2 regions of the Pseudomonas sp. LjRoot277 genome follow, and region 2 is predicted to be linked to the other one. Evidence: predicted binding sites of a transcription regulator. Region 2 holds the regulator's gene; the other holds the start of a gene.
The links. Region 2 encodes sigma-54, which starts transcription at its own class of promoters, with help from an activator protein. Its sites were predicted from a motif close to ANTGGCATNNANNTTGCTNT; they were not measured.
Positions count from the first base shown of each region.

Region 1 (7,666 bases), 650 kb from region 2:
GCGCAACTTGCAGCCGGTGGCGGAGATGTCCAGTAGTTTGCCGCTGATCGGCGACTTGAGCTTTTCACCACCCAGATCGACGTTGACCAGTTGTGCCAGCTTCAATGCTGCGCGGAATGCATTACGACGCTGGTGGTAAACCACCTCGGCGGGCAGGGCGCCACGGTAGCAGCGACCACCTCCGGATTCGTCGATGGTCAACGGGCCGTTGCTTTCCCAGGCAATACGTACGCCGTCGTGGAAGCCTTCGACCTTGAATGGTTCGCCGGCGAGCAGGAAGCGTTCACCGTCGCGGGGAATCATTTCGTCCAGGGCAATCATGTTGCTGTCACGGTCAATGTCCACCAGATAACTCTGGAAGCGCTGGCTGCGCTCATGGAACGTGATGATCAGCGGATCATGGCTGTCTTGCAGCTGGCGCAGGTTGCCGGAGATCTCCAACGGCGTGGTGAGCACCTTGGGTGGCTGCGGAGCATCTTCCGCGCTTAAGGCATTGAACACGGTTCATCAATCTCCAGACAAAATATGACTACGGCTGGCCAGCATATTGCCAGCATGTTGCGCGTCTTGATAGTGCGCGCTTTTCAGCAGGCTCAAGCCTGACTGAGCGGGCGTGGCTTCGCAAGCATGGAGGTTGATCCGCGTGCATCATAGAGCGCTGGCGGCTCGCCGCCGTTGAGGATTTTCAGCTGATTGGCCGTCGCGGCCTGTTGCACCAGGATCGACTGGCCATTCTTGACGTTGGTCGCCTGGCACTGAGCCAGAAGATCGGTCAATACATCGCTCTGTTCCAACAGCTGATCGCCAATGCTCGAATGGCTGGCAAGTTGCTCCAGGCCGTTGCGATTGGTTGGCAGGTTGAGGCTGGCGAGGATTTCACTGCGCTTGCGGCCATGCTGATCGAGCAAAATGATCAATGCCTGTTTCTGCGCCAGAATCTCTTCGAGCAGTGGCATGTCGCGACCGTGCAAGGCGAGGGACTCGGTTTGCAGTAACTCCAGCAAGTGCTGTGCTGGAGCGAAATCGTCGGTGATCAGTTGCAGTAAATTAGTGTCGTGCATGGCTGGCCTTGGGTTTTAAGCGTCCAAAAGCCTGGCGCAGGCCTTGGCCTAGCGCTGGGCTTCGAAGTTGAGCAGTTTGCTGGCTACACGGTTGCTGTCGACTTTGTAGCTGCCATCGGCAATCGCTGCTTTCAACTCGGCCACGCGGGCGTTGTCGACGGCAGGCTGATCGCGCAGCTTGTCAGTGACCTTCTGCAACTGTTGAGCCTCATTGCTGAGATGTACCGATTCCCCGCTTTTGACGGTACTGGCCTGTTCGGCCGGGGTATTCAGCGGTGCGGGTTTGCCGGCTTCGGCGGTTTCCTTCGCGGTGCTGGTACGTGTACTACCGGTAAGTGACGAGGAACTGTTTAAACGGCTGAAATCGATGACCATGACAAAAAACCTCTGGGTATTTGGACGCTTGCCATGTTTTCGGCCATACCCGGAAAAACTTTAGGCTCAATTATCAATGAGCTTGCGCGCGTCAGCGCTTGCCCTGCATAGGGCACAGTCTAGGGAACAGTCGGGTGGCGCGCCAGTGTTCTACATGGCCACTTCCACCTGACCGGGCGCGGTGACTAACGCCTTGATGACCCGCTGGGAGTTGAGGTTTTTCACCCGAATCTGTTCGCGTAAGCCGCCGTTTGACAGCGCTTCACCCGGCATGCGCACGCTGAGCGTTCCACTGCGGGCGGTAATCACCACCTGGTCGCCCTTGGTGATGACTTCTGCCTGTTCCATGTGCACCAGGGTCATGACCTGGTCGGCGACCATTGGTCGGGTAAGTTTCTGCCCGATCGCCTGGTCGACGGAAGTCAGGTAACCCTGGCTGATCAGACTGATGTCACGCTCGCGCAAGGTCACATCCTGAGGCTCGACGATACCGGTGCGTCGCAGCGGGCGGGTGGTGGTCACAATGTCGCGAAACAGGCGCACTTGAGCGGGTACGAAGACGGTCCAGGGGGACGTGCCTTCGCAAGCAACCTTGACGGTAACCCGCCCCAGCGGCCTTGCCGGACTCTCAAGCGTGGCTGTCAATTCCTTGTCGCACATGGGCATGCGCAGCCGCGGATCGAGCTGCTTGACCTCGATCTCGTAGCGGCCTTCCGTTTGACTGGTCGCCAGATAGTCTTCTACGGTGAATTCAAGAAAGCCCTGAGTGACGCCGATAAGCATGTCAGGCAAGGTAACCGCGTCAGCAAGGGCAGGGCAGCCAGCGTTGAACAGGCAGACGGCCGACACCGCGCAAAGCAATCTGCGGGCGTTTGATGTCAGGCGTCGGAAAAATGTCGGTTCTGTGTTCATAAGAGTTAAAAAGCAAGCGCCGTGCCGTTTAGTGATGAATGCGCGTCGCAACACACTTAAGCGTTGGTGTAGGAGTCTGTGCATGGCTGGTGTAATGGATGCGGTAAACCAGCGCACGCAACTGGTAGGGCAGAATCGCCTTGAGCTGTTGTTGTTCCGTCTCGACGGCCAGCAGTTGTATGGGATCAACGTGTTCAAGGTTCGGGAGGTGCTGCAATGCCCCAAACTGACGCTGATGCCAAAATCCAGTCCTGTCGTGTGCGGTGTGGCAAATATTCGGGGGGCGACCATTCCGATTCTTGATCTGGCCATGGCGACCGGTTCCGGTGCGCTGAAGGATCAAAGCAATCCCTTCGTGATCATCACGGAGTACAACACCAAGACCCAGGGTTTCCTGGTGCGGTCAGTGGAACGCATCGTCAACATGAATTGGGAGGAGATTCATCCGCCACCCAAGGGCACGGGACGCGATCATTACCTGACGGCTGTGACTCGGGTCGACAATCAGTTAGTCGAAATCATCGACGTCGAGAAAGTGCTGGCGGAAGTAGCGCCGACACCGGAAGCGATTTCCGTTGGCGTGGTGGATGTCGAAACCCAGCACAAGGCGCTCTCTTTGCGAGTACTGACGGTCGATGACTCGTCGGTGGCGCGCAAGCAGGTGACCCGTTGCCTGCAGACGGTCGGTGTCGAAGTGGTGGCGTTGAACGACGGTCGGCAAGCGCTGGATTACCTGCGCAAGCTGGTCGACGAGGGCAAGAAGCCGGAAGAAGAGTTCCTGATGATGATTTCCGACATCGAGATGCCGGAGATGGACGGGTACACCCTCACGGCCGAGATCCGCAACGACCCTCGCATGCAAAAACTTCACATCATCCTGCATACTTCGTTGTCGGGTGTATTCAATCAGGCGATGGTCAAGAAGGTCGGTGCCGATGACTTCCTTGCCAAATTCCGTCCTGATGACCTGGCATCCCGGGTAGTCAACCGGATCAAAGCAGCAGACATCAGCTAGGGGCCTTTTGCCCCTAACGGTTAATACGATTTAAGAGGCGGCATCTTTGTCTACGGGTAATTTGGATTTCGAACAGTTCCGGGTCTTCCTGGAAAAAGCCTGTGGCATTTTGCTCGGTGAAAACAAGCAGTACCTGGTCTCGAGCCGTCTCAACAAACTGATGGAACAGCAAGGCATCAAGTCCCTGGGTGAGCTGGTCCAGCGCATCCAGACCCAGCCGCGCAGCGGTTTGCGCGAGATGGTGGTGGATGCCATGACCACCAACGAAACCCTGTGGTTTCGTGACACCTATCCGTTTGAAGTCTTGAAGAACAAGGTGCTGCCCGCAGCGATCAAGGCTGCCCCTGGCCAGCGTCTGCGGATCTGGTCGGCGGCCTGCTCGTCGGGTCAGGAACCGTATTCGCTGTCGATGTCGATCGATGAGTTCGAGCGCGTGAACATGGGCCAGTTGAAGATGGGCGTGCAGATCGTTGCCACTGACCTGTCCGGTACCATGCTGACCAACTGCAAGACCGGCGAGTACGACAGCCTGGCCATCGGCCGTGGCCTGTCGCCCGAGCGCCTTCAACGTTACTTCGACCCGAAAGGGCCGGGGCGCTGGGCAATCAAGGCACCGATCAAGAGCCGGGTGGAGTTTCGCTCGTTCAACCTGCTGGACAGCTACGCGAGCCTCGGCAAGTTCGACATCGTGTTTTGCCGCAACGTGCTGATCTACTTCTCCGCCGAGGTGAAGAAGGACATCCTGTTGCGCATTCACAGCACGTTGAAGCCAGGCGGTTATCTGTTCCTTGGTGCTTCCGAGGCGCTGAACGGTTTGCCGGATCATTACCAGATGGTCCAGTGCAGCCCGGGGATCATTTACCAGGCGAAGTGATGCAAAAGCGCCAGGCATAAAAACGGGAGCCCTTCGGGGCTCCTTTTTTATGCCTGGCGCTTTTGCATCACGTAGGAGCGGCGCGCGATTCAGGAAAGCGGCAGAAAAGCGGCAGGCGGCGGAAATCAGTTGCCGCTTTTCTGGCATTGCCACGTTGCCACTGCCCGCAAAGCCCCGTTTTACGGCCTTTTTTCAATTGGCACGACGCTTGCTATGTCCCTGTTACGAAAAATCAGGTCACCCGAAGGTTTCCGACATGAGCATCAGCTTCGATAAAGCGCTCGGTATCCACGAACAAGCCCTGGGCTTCCGCGCTCAGCGTGCCGAAGTCCTGGCCAACAACATCGCCAACGCCGACACCCCGAACTACAAGGCTCGGGATCTGGACTTCTCGAAAGTGCTCGCCGAGCAGAACGAGAAGACCAAGAGCGGCACTTTCGCCTTGAACATGACCAACAGCCGTCATATCGAAGCCGAAGGCCTGGGTAATGGCGACGAGTCGCTGCTGTATCGCACGCCGATGCAACCGTCGATCGACCAGAACACCGTGGACGCCCAGCTGGAACAGTCGAACTACGCGGAAAACGCGGTCAACTTCCAGGCCAGCTTCACCCTGCTCAACAGCAAATTCAAAGGGCTGGTATCAGCCTTGCGCGGAGAGTAAGTCATGTCTCTATCCAGTGTTTTCAACATTGCCGGTAGCGGCATGAGTGCCCAGACCACTCGCTTGAACACCGTCGCCAGTAACATCGCCAACGCCGAGACCGTCTCGTCGAGCATCGACCAGACCTACCGTGCACGGCATCCGGTATTCGCCACCATGTTCCAGGGCGGCCAGAGCGGCGGCAGCGATTCGCTGTTCCAGAACCAGGACGCGGCCGGTCAAGGCGTGCAAGTGCTGGGCGTGGTCGAAGACCAGAGCAACCTTGAGGCGCGCTACGAGCCGAACCATCCGGCGGCCGACGCCAAGGGCTACGTCTACTACCCGAACGTCAACGTGGTGGAAGAAATGGCTGACATGATTTCCGCGAGCCGTTCGTTCCAGACCAACGCCGAAATGATGAACACCGCCAAAACCATGATGCAGAAGGTCCTGACCCTCGGTCAGTGATAAGGGGCGACTCAGATGAGTGTTACCGATACCACCAGCAGTTTGAGCCTCAAGGACATCCTGGCCAACTCCTCGATCAAGACCAGCACCACGACGGATGGCCTGGCGTCGGCGACGAACAGCGCCACTGGCAACAAGGCCTTGGGCAAGGACGCATTCCTGCAGTTGCTGGTAACGCAACTGAAAAACCAGAACCCGCTGGAGCCACAGGACAATGGCGAGTTCGTCGCCCAGTTGGCGCAGTTCAGTAGCCTGGAAGGCATCACCACGCTCAACGATACCGTGTCGGGCATTGCCAGCAACTACAACTCGTCTCAGGCGTTGCAGGCCTCGTCGCTGGTGGGACGTTCGGTCATCGCGCCGGGCAGCAAAGCCGTGGTCGATACCTCGAAGAACATGACCGGTACGGTAGTGATTCCAGCTTCAGTGCCCGGTACCACCTTGAAGATCACCGACACGGACGGCAAAACCGTTCGCACCATCGACATGGGGGCTCAGTCCGCCGGCAATGCCAGCTTCATCTGGGATGGCAAGAACGATGCGGGCGAAACGGTTGCGTCGGGCACTTACAACTTCTCGGCTTCGAGCACCATCGATGGTCAGGCCGTAGCGCTGATCACCAATCTGCCGGCGACCGTCAACAGCGTGACCATCAGCCAGACCGGCGGTGAGTTGATGTTGAACCTGGCCGGGCTGGGCAGCATCGCCCTGTCCAAAGTACAAACCATTGGTATGTAGAGCCGACTAACACGGCACAAAGGAGTGGAATATGTCTTTCAATATCGGCCTTAGCGGTCTCTATGCAGCCAACAAACAACTGGACGTGACTGGCAACAACATCGCCAACGTCGCGACCACCGGTTTCAAATCGTCCCGTGCAGAATTCGAAGACGTGTACTCGGCAAGCAAGCTGGGGTCCGGTAACAAGACCACCGGTAACGGTGTACGTCTGGCCAACGTTTCTCAACAGTTCACCCAGGGCGACATCAACAACACCGGTAACGTGCTGGACATGGGCATCAACGGTTCCGGCTTCTTCGTACTGAGCAACAGCGGTTCGCTGTCCTACACCCGTGCCGGTACGTTCAAGGTCGACAAGGACGGTTACGTCACTAACACCGACGGCACTTCGCGTCTGCAGGGCTACGGTGTGGATGCCAATGGCAAGATTCAGAACGGTGTGTTGACCGACCTGCGCATTGACACCTCCAACCTGGCGCCGAAAACCACCACCACCGTGTCGTCGACGATCAACCTGAACTCTTCGGCTGACATAATCGACCAGGCGGTTCTGACCAACAAGTTCGATCCGACCAAGTCCGCCACCTTCACCAAGCAGTTCAGTACCCCGATTTTCGACACTCAGGGCAACCAGCACACCATGGATCAATACATGGTCAAAACTGGGGCCAACACGTGGGATACCTACACCCTGATCGATGGTCGCAACCCGGATGGCAGCGACCCTGCTGTTGCCGCTACGGCTCCGGTCCCTTCGACCATGACGTTCGACACGTCAGGCAAGTTGCTCCAGGTCAGCACTCCGCCCGGCCCGACCATCAGCAGCGATCTGAAGATTACCGGCTGGGTTCCGGGCACCGTGACCGCCGGCGTCTGGAAAGCCAACGGCGCCGCCGCCGACCCGGCGGGTGTAACCATCTCCATGGCCAACACCACCCAGTTCAACGCCGATACCGCGCGTTCGATTCCTTCCCAGAACGGTTACGCCACTGGCCAGATCACCAACCTCACCATCGACGGAAGCGGTGTGTTGCTGGCTAACTTCAGCAACAATCAGACCAAGCCTATCGGCCAGATCTCCCTTGCCAGCTTCACCAACGAGCAAGGTCTGCAGCCAGTCGGTGGCACCAGCTGGAAAGAAACCTACGCGTCGGGTATCCCGGGCTACGATGCGCCGGAAACCGGCACCCTGGGTTCGATCGCCTCCAACTCCCTGGAAGAGTCCAACGTCAACCTGACCAATGAACTGGTCGACCTGATCAAGGCGCAGAGCAACTACCAGGCGAACGCCAAGACCATCTCCACCCAAAGCACCATCATGCAGACCATCATTCAGATGACCTGATGCTGGATAGCGCTGCATAAAGAGCCCCTCGCAAGAGGGGCTTTTTTATGGCTGGCAAAAAGATCGCAGCCTCGTTTCACTCGACAGCTCCTACAGGAAATAGCGGTCCCCTGTAGGAGCTGTCGAGTGAAACGAGGCTGCGATCTTTTGATCTTGAAAGGCAGGCAAAAGAAAACCCCCGACAATCCAGAGGACCGATCGGGGGTTATCCAGGTAAGCGCCTTTTAGCGCC
Region 1 covers NZ_CAXURI020000001.1:5,211,994-5,219,659, reverse strand. The annotation lists gene ACSQ87_RS24535 (flagellar brake protein) at 1-501, opposite strand, end outside; gene ACSQ87_RS24530 (flagella synthesis protein FlgN) at 594-1,061, opposite strand; gene flgM (flagellar biosynthesis anti-sigma factor FlgM) at 1,110-1,436, opposite strand; gene flgA (flagellar basal body P-ring formation chaperone FlgA) at 1,587-2,348, opposite strand; gene ACSQ87_RS24515 (chemotaxis protein CheV) at 2,431-3,363, shown strand; gene cheR (protein-glutamate O-methyltransferase CheR) at 3,410-4,237, shown strand; gene flgB (flagellar basal body rod protein FlgB) at 4,494-4,901, shown strand; gene flgC (flagellar basal body rod protein FlgC) at 4,905-5,348, shown strand; gene flgD (flagellar hook assembly protein FlgD) at 5,364-6,086, shown strand; gene flgE (flagellar hook protein FlgE) at 6,118-7,434, shown strand.
Region 1: a site for sigma-54 is predicted at 4,433-4,452, ahead of flgB (flagellar basal body rod protein FlgB). Genes of this name have one in related genera too.

Region 2 (7,666 bases):
CGAGATGATTCTGGCCAGCAAAGGCCGCGTAGTCGTGGTCGGCATGGGCAAATCCGGGCACATCGGCAACAAGATCGCCGCCACCCTGGCCAGCACCGGCACCACGGCCTTTTTCGTGCACCCGGCCGAAGCCAGCCACGGCGATATGGGCATGATCACCCGCGACGACATCATCCTGGCACTGTCGAACTCCGGCTCCACCAATGAAATCGTCACCCTGCTGCCGCTGATCAAGCGCCTGGGCATTCAATTGATCAGCATGACCGGCAACCCTGACTCACCGCTGGCGAAGGCTGCCGAGGTCAACCTCAACGTGCACGTCGAGCACGAAGCCTGCCCGCTCAACCTGGCACCGACCTCGTCGACCACTGCCGCGCTGGTCATGGGCGACGCCCTGGCCGTTGCGCTGCTGGAAGCCCGCGGTTTTACCGCTGAAGATTTCGCCTTTTCCCACCCCGGCGGCGCGCTTGGCCGACGCCTGCTGCTGAAAGTGGAAACCGTCATGCACGCTGGCGCAGAACTGCCCCAGGTGCAACGTGGCACGCTACTCAAGGACGCATTGATGGAAATGACCCGCAAGGGCCTGGGCATGACCGCGATTGTGGAGGCTGACGGCAAACTGGCCGGGATCTTCACGGACGGAGACTTGCGCCGCACCCTTGACCGGACCATCGACATCCACCATACGACCATCGACGAGGTCATGACCGTCCACGGCAAGACCGCCCGGGCCGAAATGCTGGCGGCTGAGGCTCTGAAAATCATGGAAGACCATCGAATCAACGCACTGGTAGTGGTGGACAAGGAGGACCGTCCGATCGGCGCCTTCAACCTGTCCGACCTGCTGCGTGCAGGAGTAATGTAATGAGCACCGACCTGCTGCAACGCGGCAAGAACATCAAACTGGCGGTTTTCGACGTCGATGGCGTACTGACCGACGGACGCCTGTACTTCCTCGAAGACGGCAGCGAATTCAAGACGTTCAACACCCTCGACGGCCAAGGCATCAAGATGTTGATGGCAGCCGGCGTGCAGACCGCTATCATCAGCGGCCGCAAGACCCCGGTGGTCGAGCGACGAGCGAAGAACCTCGGTATTCCACACGTGTACCAGGGGCGCGAAGACAAACTGGTAGTGCTCGACGAGCTTCTTGCCCAACTCAACCTAAGCTATGAGCAAGTCGCCTATCTCGGCGACGACCTGCCGGACCTGCCGGTGATTCGCCGCGTCGGCCTGGGCATGGCGGTGGCAAACGCCGCCAGTTTCGTCCGTGAACACGCCCACGGCATCACCCAGGCCCGCGGTGGCGAGGGTGCCGCTCGCGAATTCTGCGAATTGATCCTGCGCGCGCAGGGCCGCCTTGATGCGGCAAACGCCGCGTACCTGTGAGCCAACTATGCTGAGCAAAAAGATTCGCAAATTCCTGGTGTTCGGTTGCATCGCAGCGATGTTCGCGGCGGTCGGCTACTGGAACATCAGCCCGGAACGCTTCCTCGATCAGCCGGTGGCAAAGATCGATGAAACCGCGATCGACTATTACGCGATCAACGCCCACAGCGTGCAATACCTGCCGGACGGCAAACTGCAATACGAAATGACGTCCGACAAGGTTGAACACCTGAAAGCCACCGAAGTGACGCTGTTGACCAATCCCGACCTGAACATGTTCCGCGGCACCGAGTTTCCGTGGCATGTCCAGAGCGAGCACGGCGAAGTGAATCCCGACGGCACTCAGGTCGAACTGATTGACTCGGTGCGCATCACGCGCTTCGACGAGAAAAACCGCAAGACCCTGATTACCACCACCCGCATGACAGTGTTCCCGCAGCAGCAATATGCGCAGACCGAGCAACCCGTTAGAATCGACGGCGCTGGTGGTGTGTCGACTGGCAAGGGAATGAAAGCGTATTTGAAAGAAAGCAGGATACACCTGCTATCTAACGTAAGAGGACAGTATGAGGCTCGTTAAAACCCTCCCTATTTTGCTCGGTCTGAGCGCAGCACTGGGAAGCGTGAGCGCCTGGGCTCTGCCGACCGATCAAGCGCAGCCTATCCGCATCCAGGCCGACGACGCCCAGCTGGACGACAAGAATGGCATTGCCACCTATAAAGGTGACGTGATCATCACTCAGGGCTCGATGATCGTTAAAGGTAATACTGTGACCATCACCCGCACCCCGACCGGCGACATCGACGTGGTGACTTCGGTGGGCAACCTCGCCTATTTCGAGCAACTGCAAACCCAGGGCGACACCAAGCCTGTTCAGGGCTGGGGAGTGACTATTCAGTACCACGCCTCGCAAAACCGCGTTGTGCTGATCGACAAGGCGAAAGTCATCGACAAGGACAACAACGTCACCCAAGGCGAGAAAATCGTCTACGACACGGTCAAAAAGCTTGCGAGCGCCGGTCGCGCGACGGGCAACAAGGTCACCGAGTCGCGTCCGCGCATCGACATGGTGATCCAGCCGAAGAAGAAAACCGACGAGCAAAAGGCCCAGTAATGGCAACTCTGAAAGCTCAGCATCTGGCCAAGAGCTACAAGAGCCGCCAGGTCGTGCGCGACGTCAGCCTGTCGATCGACAGCGGTCAGATCGTCGGCCTGCTGGGTCCCAACGGCGCCGGCAAGACCACCTGCTTTTACATGATTGTCGGCCTGGTACAGGCCGATCAGGGCCGCGTACTGATTGACGACCTGGATGTCAGCCACCAGCCTATGCACGGTCGTGCGAAGGCCGGCATCGGCTATCTTCCGCAAGAAGCATCGATCTTCCGCAAACTCTCGGTAGCCGACAACATAATGGCGATCCTCGAGACCCGCAAGGAACTCGACAAGGGCGGTCGTCGCAAAGAGCTGGAAAGCCTGTTGCAGGAATTCCACATCAGCCACATCCGCGACAATCTCGGCATGAGCCTGTCCGGTGGTGAACGCCGCCGCGTGGAAATCGCCCGGGCACTGGCCACCAACCCGAAATTCATCCTGCTCGACGAACCGTTCGCCGGCGTGGACCCGATTTCGGTGGGCGATATCAAACAGATCATCTATCACCTCAAGGCCAAGGGCATTGGCGTGCTGATCACTGACCACAACGTCCGTGAAACCCTGGATATCTGCGAAACCGCCTACATCGTCAATGATGGCCAGCTGATCGCCGAAGGTGACTCTGCCACCATCCTGGCCAACGACCTGGTCAAGGAAGTGTATCTGGGCCATGAGTTCCGCCTGTAAGCACTGAGGTGTCTGGCTGGTTGCTCGGGCGCTTGTCTCGATAAAAAATCAACATTTTTTTATTGTTACAGCGCTCTAGGCAAACGCTGCAGTTTCGGGCATATAATTTGCTTATGTTTGGCGCTCCGGCGCCCTGTAGTGGATGGCGCATGTGCGCCGGCGAATAAGGTGTTAAGCCCCTGCCATGAAACCATCGCTAGTCTTGAGAATGGGCCAGCAGCTGACGATGACACCGCAGCTGCAACAGGCCATCCGCCTGCTCCAATTGTCGACCCTGGACCTGCAACAGGAAATCCAGGAGGCCCTGGAGTCCAATCCGATGCTCGAACGCCAGGAAGAAGGCGACGACTTCGATAACGCCGACCCCTTGGCCGACAAAGCCGAACAGCAACCCAACGTCGACATTCAGGAACCCTCCTACCAGGAAACCGCCCCGACGGTTGATAACCTCGAGGAAGGCGACTGGAACGAGCGCATCCCCAACGAACTGCCCGTCGATACCGCGTGGGAAGACGTCTACCAGACCAGCGCCAGCAGCCTGCCGAGCAACGATGACGACGAGTGGGACTTCACCACCCGGACATCGGCCGGCGAAAGCCTGCAAAGCCATCTGTTGTGGCAACTGAACCTGGCCCCGATGTCCGACACCGATCGCCTGATCGCCGTGACCCTGATCGACTGCATCAACAATCAGGGCTACCTGGACGAAACCCTCGAGGAGATTCTCGAAGCCTTCGACCCGGAACTGGACATCGAACTGGACGAAATCGAAGCCGTCCTGCACCGCATCCAGCAATTCGAACCGGCCGGCATCGGCGCCCGCAACCTGGGCGAATGCCTGCTGCTGCAATTGCGCCAGTTGCCCGCCAAGACGCCTTGGCTGGTCGAGGCCAAACGCCTGGTCACCGATTACATCGACCTGCTCGGCAGCCGCGATTACAGCCAGCTGATGCGTCGCATGAAGCTCAAGGAAGACGAACTGCGCCAGGTGATTGAACTGGTGCAGAGCCTCAACCCGCGCCCAGGCTCGCAAATCGAGTCCAGCGAAGCCGAATACGTCGTTCCCGACGTGATCGTACGCAAGGACAACGAGCGCTGGCTGGTGGAGCTGAACCAGGAATCCGTGCCACGACTGCGGGTCAACGCTCAATACGCCGGTTTCGTACGCCGCGCCGACACCAGCGCCGACAACACCTTCATGCGCAATCAGTTGCAAGAGGCCCGCTGGTTCATCAAGAGCCTGCAAAGCCGCAACGAAACCCTGATGAAAGTCGCCACTCAGATCGTCGAGCATCAGCGCGGCTTTCTTGAATACGGCGACGAAGCCATGAAACCGCTGGTCCTGCATGACATCGCCGAAGCGGTGGGCATGCACGAGTCGACGATTTCACGGGTGACCACGCAGAAATTCATGCATACCCCACGGGGCATATATGAACTGAAATACTTTTTCTCCAGCCACGTCAGCACCTCCGAGGGCGGTGAATGCTCGTCCACGGCGATCCGCGCGATCATCAAAAAACTGGTTGCCGCGGAAAATCAGAAAAAGCCGTTGAGTGACAGCAAGATCGCTGGTTTACTGGAGGCACAAGGCATTCAGGTGGCTCGCCGCACCGTCGCCAAGTACCGCGAATCCCTCGGGATCGCGCCTTCGAGCGAACGTAAGCGGTTGATGTAGAGCCACGCCACAGCGTTCCAGTGGCAGGCATTTCTGCCTGCCGCTTTATGCACTGGCAACGAAGGAGAAGCTGTATGCAAGTCAACATCAGTGGACACCAACTGGAAGTGACCGAACCTCTTCGCACCTACATCGGCGAAAAACTCGAACGATTAGAGAGGCATTTCGACAAGATCACCAACGTGCAGGTCACGATGACGGTCGAAAAGCTCAAGCAGAAAATCGAAGCCACGCTGCATATTCCCGGCAATGAAGTGGTCGCAAACGCGGAGCATACCGATATGTACGCGGCGATCGACGCACTGACCGACAAGCTGGATAAACAACTCAAAAAGCATAAGGAAAAGACCCAAAGCCTCCTTCAGGGCGCGACCGGTCGTTAACACTCCCAACCCATGATCCGACTTGAAAGTATCCTGACCCCCGGCCGTTCCCTCGTGAACGTGCCGGGCGGCAGTAAAAAGAAAGCCCTCGAGCAAATTGCCAACCTTATCCACAAAGAAGTGCCGGATCTGGAGATGCAAGATGTCTTCGAGGCTCTGATTGCCCGTGAAAAACTCGGTTCAACCGGTTTTGGCAACGGCATCGCCATTCCCCACTGCCGCCTGAAGGGCTGTACCTCACCCATCAGCGCCCTGATGCACCTTGATGCACCCATAGATTTCGACGCCATCGACGGCGCCCCGGTTGACCTGCTGTTCGTTCTGCTGGTCCCGGAAGCCGCTACCGATGCGCACCTGGAGTTACTGCGCCAGATCGCCAGCATGCTCGACCGCAAGGAAGTGCGCGAAAAACTGCGCAGCGCCCCGAGCAATGAAGCCTTGTATCAGGTTGTCCTGGACGAGCAAAACGGTCATTAATCATGCGCTTGATCATCGTCAGTGGCCGCTCCGGCTCAGGTAAAAGTACCGCACTCGATGTTCTCGAGGACAACGGCTACTACTGCATCGACAACCTGCCCGCCGGTCTGTTGCCGGAACTGGCCGAACGCGCGTTGATTCACACCGAGCTGGCACAACCGCTGGTTGCCGTATCCATCGATGCGCGTAACTTGCCGAGTCATTTGTCGCGGTTTCCCGAACTGCTGGAAGAAGTGCGCAGCCGGCACATCCAGTGTGATGTGCTTTATCTGGACGCCGATGAAGAAACCTTGCTCAAACGTTTCTCGGAAACCCGCCGTCGTCACCCGCTAAGCAATGCCAATCGCTCGCTGGCCGAGGCCATCAACGATGAGACCGCCCTGCTCGGGCCGATTGCCGACCTCGCCGATCTCAAAGTAAACACCACCAACCTGAACCTGTATCAGCTGCGAGATACCATCAAGCTGCGCCTGCTTAACCAGCCGGAACCCGGTACGGCGTTTCTGGTGGAGTCTTTCGGCTTCAAGCGTGGCATGCCGGTTGACGCTGATCTGGTGTTCGACGTGCGCTGCCTGCCGAACCCTTACTGGAAACCAGAGTTGCGCGATCAATCCGGGCTTGACCAACCGGTTGCCGAGTACCTGGCGGCACAGCCGGACGTCGAAGAGATGTTCCAGGACATCTCCACCTACTTGCTCAAGTGGCTACCACGCTTTGCCGCCAGCAACCGCGCTTATGTCACCATTGCCATTGGCTGCACCGGCGGCCATCACCGCTCCGTCTACCTGACCGAACGTCTGGGCCAGGCCCTGCAAAAATCCCTGAAGAACGTCCAGGTTCGCCACCGCGACCTCAGCTAAAGGATTCACACCGCGATGCCTGCTCTGGAAATTGAAATCATCAACAAGCTGGGCCTGCATGCCCGCGCTTCTGCAAAATTCGTTGGCGTCGCCGGTGAATTCAAGGATTGCACGATCAGAGTAGGACGCACGCCGGAATCCACGGTCGACGGAAAAAGCATCATGGCAATGATGATGCTCGCTGCGGGCAAGGGCACCAAAATCCACCTGAGCACCGAAGGTGAACAGGCTGATGAGGCGCTGCAGGCATTGGTGAACTTGATCAATGACTACTTCGGCGAAGGCGAATAACGCCTCGCCCTGTAGCAGCTGCCGAAGGCTGCGTTCGGCTGCGCAGCAGTCGTAAATGCACGCACGATTGAACTGACGCACCACCGATTTCGAACTGGCGACTGCTTCGCAGCCGAACGCAGGCTTCGCCAGCTGCTACAAAGTTCGCGTTCAGCCGCTAAGCGAGCGCTGTATCCATCACCATCATCAAGCAAAACCCGATCAGCAACCCAAGACTTGCAAGCTTGTCGTGACCATTACGGCGCGACTCGGGAATGACTTCATGGGTGACCACCAGCAACATTGCCCCGGCCGCCAGCGCCAACCCCAAGGGCAACAACAATTCGGCCAGGCTCACTAGCCAGGCGCACAACAACGCGAAGACCGGCTCGACCAGACCTGACGCGGCACCCATCAGGAACGCCTTGACCCGCGACATCCCTGCCCCGGCCAATACCAGCGCGATCACCAGACCTTCCGGCACATCCTGCAAGGCGATGCCCATGGCCAGGCTATCGGCGTCGGGCATGCCACCCCCCGCCGACACACCGACCGCCATGCCTTCGGGGATGTTGTGGGCAATGATCGCAAACACAAACAACCAGACTCGCGGCGGGATGACCGGTCGCTCCAGCGTGCCTACGAGCATTTCCGGCGACGCACCTGACACCTTGCGATCAACCAGGAACAATCCGAACGCACCCAGCATGATGCCGAAACTGATCAGTCCGCTGGCCGCCCAAGGCGTCAGCCCCAGGTTTTCAGCAGC
Region 2 covers NZ_CAXURI020000001.1:5,858,003-5,865,668, forward strand. The annotation lists gene ACSQ87_RS27315 (KpsF/GutQ family sugar-phosphate isomerase) at 1-865, shown strand, start outside; gene ACSQ87_RS27320 (KdsC family phosphatase) at 865-1,389, shown strand; gene lptC (LPS export ABC transporter periplasmic protein LptC) at 1,397-1,969, shown strand; gene lptA (lipopolysaccharide transport periplasmic protein LptA) at 1,956-2,504, shown strand; gene lptB (LPS export ABC transporter ATP-binding protein) at 2,504-3,229, shown strand; gene ACSQ87_RS27340 (RNA polymerase factor sigma-54) at 3,414-4,907, shown strand; gene hpf (ribosome hibernation-promoting factor, HPF/YfiA family) at 4,982-5,290, shown strand; gene ptsN (PTS IIA-like nitrogen regulatory protein PtsN) at 5,303-5,767, shown strand; gene rapZ (RNase adapter RapZ) at 5,770-6,627, shown strand; gene ACSQ87_RS27360 (HPr family phosphocarrier protein) at 6,643-6,918, shown strand; gene ACSQ87_RS27365 (ZIP family metal transporter) at 7,076-7,666, opposite strand, start outside.